Linked DNA regions of Labrenzia sp. PHM005. The protein of the gene in region 1 binds, or shares a complex with, the protein of each later gene. Links are inferred from orthologs where the notes say so. Each region holds a gene or a part of one and is shown on either strand. Other genes may lie near its edges. The genes, in order: secY and secA.

Region 1 (3,180 bases):
ACTTCCAACCCCTACAACATGGTTCGTGCGACTTTCAACGCGCTGACCAAAGAAGACAGCCCGCGCTCCGTTGCTGCCCGCCGTGGCCTTAAGGTCTCTGTGTTGCAGTCCCGGCGTCGTGACAACAACGAAGAGGCGGCTCCGGCTGCTGCTGAGGGTTGACCTTAGCGGCGCGAGCCACCAGCTGAATGAGGGTTAGTTCCATGGCGAACACCGAAAAGACTGTTACGGTCGAACAGATCGGCAGCCCGCTGCGCCGTCCTAAGGACCAGCGCGCGACGCTCGTCGGTCTCGGCCTGAACAAGATGCACCGCCGTTCCACACTGAAGGACACTCCTGAAGTGCGCGGCATGATCAATAAGGTCCAGCATCTCGTTCGCGTCGTCGAAGACAACGCGTAAGGGGTGAGGAGATAAAGACATGAAGCTCAACGAACTTCGTGACAACGAAGGTGCCTCCCCGGAGCGCACACGCGTTGGCCGCGGTATCGGCTCTGGCAAAGGCAAGACCGGTGGACGTGGTGTTAAAGGTCAAAAGTCCCGCTCTGGTGTAGCGATCAAGGGCTTTGAAGGCGGTCAGATGCCGCTTCACCGCCGTCTGCCAAAGCGCGGCTTTACGAACATTTTCGCCAAGGACTACAGCACTGTGTCCGTCGGCCGTGTTCAAAAGGCAATCGACGCTGGTAAGCTGAACGCTTCTGAGACGGTGACCGTCGAAGCGCTGAAGGCTGCAGGCGTGGTCAAGCGGGTCCGTGATGGCGTCCGCATCGTTGCCAACGGTGAACTCACCGCGGCAGTGACCTTTGAAGTTGCCGGTGCCTCCAAAGGCGCTGTAGCAGCGATTGAAAAAGCAGGCGGCAAAGTCGCCGTTCTGGGAGCTCAGGCTTAACAGCCTGGGCTTTTCCCATTTGTCAGCAAGCATCCGACCGGAGTAGGGCATGGCATCGGCCGCCGAGCAACTGGCGTCAAATCTAAATTTCTCAGCTTTCGCCAAGGCTGAAGAACTCAAAAAGCGCATCTGGTTCACGCTAGGGGCGCTTTTGGTTTATCGACTGGGCACTTACATTCCGATGCCCGGGATCAATCCGGAAGCCTTTGCGCAGGCCTTTAGTCAGGCCCAGTCCGGTATCATCGGCATGTTCAACATGTTTGCCGGTGGTGCGGTTGAGCGCATGGCGATTTTCGCCCTCGGCATCATGCCGTACATCTCCGCCTCCATTATCATGCAGCTGATGACGACCGTCGTTCCGACGCTCGAGCAGCTGAAGAAGGAAGGCGAGCAGGGCCGGAAAGTCATCAACCAGTACACCCGCTACGGCACCGTGATTCTGGCTGCGTTCCAGGCTTATGGCATTGCGGTTGGCCTGGAAGGCGCGACTAATGTTGTCACCGATCCGGGTTGGTTCTTCCGCGCATCGACGGTGATTACGCTGGTTGGCGGCACCATGTTCCTGATGTGGCTGGGTGAGCAAATCACTGCCCGCGGCATTGGTAACGGTATTTCGCTGATCATTTTCGCCGGCATTGTCGCAGGTCTTCCGTCAGCGATCGTACAGACACTTGAACTTGGCCGTCAGGGATCCCTGGCGACTGGTATCATTCTGGCCGTTATTCTGCTGGCAGTTGTCGTGATTGCGCTGATCGTGTTCATGGAACGGGCGCAACGCCGTCTCTTGATCCAGTATCCGAAGCGTCAGATGGGCAATCGGATGTTCGAGGGCAATACCTCGTTCCTGCCGCTGAAGCTCAACACGGCCGGCGTTATTCCGCCGATCTTCGCATCTTCACTCCTGTTGGTTCCGGCAACGATCTCCGGGTTTAATGCCGGTGGAGGTAACGATGTGCTGACCACCATCACAGCGCTTCTTGGCCATGGCCAGCCGTTGTTCATGGTGTTCTATGCCGCAATGATCATCTTCTTCTGCTTCTTCTACACAGCGATTGTTTTCAATCCGAGCGATACGGCTGACAATCTGAAGAAGCATGGCGGCTTCATTCCGGGCATCCGTCCGGGTGAGCGGACAGCGCAATACATTGACCATGTGTTAACCCGGATTACTGTCGTTGGTGCAATTTACATCACCATCGTTTGTCTATTACCCGAATTCCTCATTTCGGCGACCGGCGTTCCGTTCTATTTCGGGGGGACATCCTTGTTGATTGTCGTGAGCGTGACAATGGATACCGTATCTCAGATCCAGGGTCATTTGCTGGCGCATCAATATGAAGGGCTGGTGAAGAAAGCGAAACTTAGGGGGAGACGCCGATGAGGCTCATTCTGGTTGGACCGCCAGGTGCGGGGAAGGGGACACAGGCTGCGCGGCTTGTTGAGAAATATGGAATTCCTCAACTGTCGACAGGTGACATGCTGCGCGCAGCTGTTGCAGCCGAAACCCCGGTTGGTCTGAAGGCCAAAGCGGTTATGGATGCTGGCGGACTGGTGTCGGATGACATCGTTGTCGGCATCATCCGGGACCGTATCGCCGAAGACGACGCCAAAAAGGGGTTCATCCTGGATGGCTTCCCACGGACACTGGCCCAAGCAGAAGCGCTTGATCAGATGCTCACCGAAAACAGCTTGACGCTGAACAGCGTTGTTGAGCTTCGGGTCGATCAGACCAAACTGGTCGACCGGATCATCAACCGGGCTGAAGAAGCAAAGGCTGCCGGTCAGCCGGTCCGCAAGGACGACGACCCGGAAGTCTTTAAGCAGCGTCTTGAGGCGTATAACCGCGATACCGCTGTTGTGGTGCCTTACTACGAGAAAACAGGCCTCCTGTCGGTAATCGATGGCATGCAGTCAATCGATGACGTAACGGCTTCGGTTAATTCCGTTCTTCAGGGACTTGACGAGAACGTTTAGAGCCGGTAAACGACCCGCTCTAGCTTACAGTTCAGCCGGTTCCATGCCCATGGGACCGGCATTGTCTGTGCCGGGTCTGACCCGGCATTTTCGTACCCCGCAAGGGCCGGCCTCCACCGGACGCGGGGCTTTTTGAAACGCGATCTGGTTTCGGCTGGACCGCAAAAACATGGAGATCAACGTGGCACGTATTGCTGGCGTTAACATCCCGACGAACAAGCGCGTTGTCATCGCGCTTCAGTACATTCACGGCATTGGTGCGAAATTCGCCCAGGAAATCATCGAAAAGAACAACATCGATGCTGCCCGCCGTGTAAA
Region 2 (3,639 bases), 1.8 Mb from region 1 along the record:
CGGTTCGGCCGCGGACAGGGAAGCCGATCCGAGCGTCAGTGCCAGAAAGGAAACAGCAAGCGCCTTGACTGGCCTGCGCAAGGAATTTCGGAGCATAAGAAAACCTTTACCTATGGGAACATGTCTCTTTTTTGCCCTCCTAGAACGAGGGCTTGGGTACATTGCCTATTCCAGCAGCGTTGACAAGCATAGAGCCCCCTCTTATCTGTCGGGCGGCCCTGCTGTGAGGCTGGGATGGCATCTTTTCGGCCGCGTTCACCGGCCAGCACGCTGTGCGTCATGTGCAACGTGTACAGAAAATTGAGACGATTTCATGGGCAGGCGTCAGATTGCCATTGACGCCGCCGGTAAGGGAAGGACCGCCACATGGCTGGCCTTGGCGCATTAGCACGTAAGTTGTTCGGGTCTGCAAACGACCGGATAATAAAGACATTCCGGTCAAGGGTTGAGCAAATCAATGCTCTGGAACCTGAAATCCAGGCTTTGTCGGATGAAGACCTGCGCGGACAGACTGAAAAATTCCGCGAACAACTCAAAAATGGCGCGACCCTCGACGACATTCTTGTTCCTGCATTTGCCACAGTCCGCGAAGCAGCCAAACGCGCGCTCGGCCAACGTCACTACGACGTTCAGCTGATCGGCGGCATGGTGCTGAATTCCGGTCAAATCGCGGAAATGCGCACTGGTGAAGGTAAAACCCTCGTTGCGACCGCACCGGTTTACCTCAACGCTTTGTTAGGCGACGGGGTCCATGTGGTCACCGTCAACGATTACCTGGCACAGCGCGACAGCGAATGGATGGGCCAAGTCTATAAGTTCCTTGGCCTCACCGTCGGCTGCATCACACATGGCCTCTCGGATGAAGAACGCCGCGCAGCCTATGAAGCCGACGTCACCTACGGAACCAACAACGAATTCGGCTTCGATTATCTGCGCGACAACATGAAACACGACCGCCCGTCGATGGTTCAGCGTAGCCATGCATTTGCGATCGTCGATGAAGTTGATTCGATCCTGGTCGACGAAGCGCGGACACCGCTCATTATTTCCGGTCCGCTGGAAGACCGTTCAGAATTCTACAATACGGTCGATGCGTTCATTCCGAACTTGACCGAAGAAGATTATGAGCTTGATGAGAAGGCACGCTCGGCGACTTTTACCGAAGCGGGCAATGAAAAACTCGAAGGTCTTTTGGCCGAAGCTGAATTGCTGAAGGGCGAGTCGCTCTACGATGTCGAGAACGTCTCAATCGTTCACCACCTGCAGCAAGCCCTGAAGGCCCACAAACTGTTCCAGCGGGACAAGGACTACATTGTCCGCAATGATGAAGTTGTCATCATCGACGAGTTCACAGGCCGCATGATGCCGGGCCGGCGCTTCTCCGAAGGCCTGCACCAGGCCCTCGAAGCCCGTGAAAAGGTCCGCATTCAGCCGGAAAACCAGACGCTGGCTTCGATCACATTCCAGAATTACTTCCGCATGTATGGCAAGCTTGCCGGCATGACCGGTACCGCGTCCACGGAAGCCGACGAATTTGCCGACATCTATAAGCTGGAAGTCGTTGAAATTCCGACCAATGTCACCGTCAAACGGGTTGATGACGACGATGAGGTTTACCGGACATTCCAGGAAAAATTCAATGCGATCGTCGAGCTGATCGACGACTGCAAGGAACGCCGCCAGCCAATTCTGGTCGGCACCACATCGATCGAGAAATCCGAGTACCTGGCCGATCTTCTGAAGAAGCACGGTTATAAGCAGACCGATCTGAGCGATCCGGCAGCGTTCGCAGCAGCTCAGAAAAAAGAAGACGGAAAATCCAAAGTCTTTGCCGTTCTGAACGCCCGTTACCACGAGCAGGAAGCCTTCATTGTCGCCCAGGCCGGGTTGCCGGGCGCTGTTACGATTGCAACCAACATGGCCGGCCGCGGCACCGACATTCAGCTTGGCGGCAATGCCGACATGCAGATCGAAATGGCCCTCGGCGACATGCCAGAAGGCGACGAACGGTCTGCCAAAGAAGCTGCGATCCGCTCTGAAGTCGAAGAACTGAAGCAAGAAGCTCTAACGGCAGGTGGCCTTTATGTGATTGGCACCGAACGCCACGAGAGCCGGCGGATCGACAACCAGTTGCGCGGCCGCTCCGGCCGTCAGGGTGACCCTGGCCATTCCAAATTCTTCTTGTCGCTGCAAGACGATCTGATGCGGATCTTCGGCTCTGAGCGCATGGACTCCATGCTGCAAAAGCTCGGCCTTGAAGAAGGCGAAGCCATTATCCACCCGTGGATCAACAAGGCACTGGAAAAGGCTCAGCAGAAGGTTGAGGCGCGCAACTTCGACATTCGTAAGAATCTTCTGAAGTTCGACGACGTCATGAACGACCAGCGCAAGGTCGTTTTTGATCAGCGCATCGAATTGATGGACAGTGAAGCCATTCAGGACGCCGTCTCGGACATGCGTCACGACGTCATCGATGATCTGGTGGCACGCCATATTCCGGAAAAAGCATATCCGGAGCAATGGGACACCGAAGGCCTTGAAGAAGAGGTGCGCAAGTACCTCAATCTAGACCTGCCGATCAAAGATTGGGCGGCCGAAGAAGGTATTGCAGACGAAGAGGTCAAAGACCGGCTCACACGCACAGCGGATGAAGCCATGGCCCAAAAAGTTGCCAAATACACACCGGACATCATGCGCCAGGTGGAAAAGGCAATCCTTCTGCAAACCCTCGACAACTTGTGGCGTGAACATCTTGCCAACCTCGATCACTTGCGGTCTGTCGTTGGTTTCCGTGGCTATGCCCAGCGCGATCCTTTGCAGGAGTACAAGACCGAGTCCTTTACGTTGTTTGAGACCATGCTGGTCCAGCTGCGTCAGATCACCACTGCACAGCTGCTGCGCGTTGAATTGGTCACAGAGCAGCCGCCGGAAATGCCGCAGGCGCCTGAAATGCACGCCCAGCACATCAATCCGCTGACCGGCGAGGATGAAGTGGCGCTTGCGAACGCGCCGATGCAACCGGCCGGACAACGGGATCCGAACAACCCGGACACCTGGGGCAAGGTCGGCCGTAACGAAGCTTGCCCATGCGGTTCTGGCAAAAAGTACAAGCACTGCCATGGTGCTTTGGTCTGATCATCAGACGATTTTCGAAAACAACAAACCGGCGCCCAGTATTTTTGGCGCCGGTTTTTCTTTTCAACACAACAACTTGCAAAAAGTCACACCAATCGCGCATTCGATTGGAACATTGCGGCTTTCCCTGTTGCCTTGTTCTTACAAAAGACCTGACTTAACCTGCAGCAATATTGAAGGGGGTGAGGTTCTCCTTACGGCGAACAAAATAAAAAACAGTGCCACTCATGTGAGAGCTGCACCGCGACATAATCCTGCGGAGGTCGCGCTGTATGGGTACGTTTCATATCGAAATCATCAAACCGTCGCACTACGACGATGACGGCTATGTTTTGCAATGGTGGAAAGCCTGGATCCCGTCAAATTCCATGGCCTGCCTTTATGCCATTGCCCAAGATTGCGCTGCCAAAAAGGTTCTTGGCGCAGATACGGACATCTCGGTCAACGCCTACGATGAAATGACGATGCGAGTGCCTCTCGCCGAGATTATCCAGAAAACTCAAG

Evidence for each region.
Region 2: the proteins of secY (region 1) and secA are in contact, whole or in part, in a crystal structure (PDB 3DIN), measured with the Thermotoga maritima proteins. The link is inferred for Labrenzia sp. PHM005 from one-to-one orthologs. Residues at the interface, in WP_004081795.1 of Thermotoga maritima: Glu108, Gly109, Glu110, Glu111, Ala236, Glu237, Arg238, Arg239, Ile240, Thr241, Ile242, Gln243, Tyr244, Ala245, Arg246, Arg247, Val248, Thr249, Gly250, Arg251, Arg252, Val253, Tyr254, Gly256, Ala257, Ser258, Thr259, Tyr260, Leu261, Pro262; in WP_004082002.1 of Thermotoga maritima: Glu261, Ala262, Arg263, Lys300, Ala301, Arg302, Thr303, Ile304, Ile305, Leu323, Tyr324, Asp325, Pro326, Val329, Ser330, Tyr333, Ile336, Lys340, Phe345, Val349, Glu363, Phe364, Tyr374, Ser375, Gly376, Gly377, Glu393, Ile395, Thr482, Ser483.

What each region holds. Positions count from the first base shown.
Region 1 is NZ_CP041191.1:3,331,642-3,334,821, forward strand. What follows is about bases 243-3,103. They hold secY (preprotein translocase subunit SecY), read left to right. Parts: upstream 243-937; coding sequence 938-2,269; downstream 2,270-3,103. Other genes in these bases: rpmD (50S ribosomal protein L30), read left to right, coding at 243-401; rplO (50S ribosomal protein L15), read left to right, coding at 421-888; FJ695_RS15130 (adenylate kinase), read left to right, coding at 2,266-2,862; rpsM (30S ribosomal protein S13), read left to right, coding at 3,044-3,103. In the rest of the region: rpsE (30S ribosomal protein S5), read left to right, coding at 1-162; more of rpmD, read left to right, coding at 204-242; more of rpsM, read left to right, coding at 3,104-3,180. UniProt on the Escherichia coli protein: The central subunit of the protein translocation channel SecYEG. Consists of two halves formed by TMs 1-5 and 6-10.
Region 2 is NZ_CP041191.1:1,516,753-1,520,391, reverse strand. What follows is about bases 16-3,335. They hold secA (preprotein translocase subunit SecA), read left to right. Parts: upstream 16-366; coding sequence 367-3,135; downstream 3,136-3,335. Other genes in these bases: FJ695_RS06920 (peptidylprolyl isomerase), read right to left, coding at 16-96. In the rest of the region: more of FJ695_RS06920, read right to left, coding at 1-15; FJ695_RS06910 (radical SAM protein), read left to right, coding at 3,408-3,639. UniProt on the Escherichia coli protein: Required for protein export, interacts with the SecYEG preprotein conducting channel.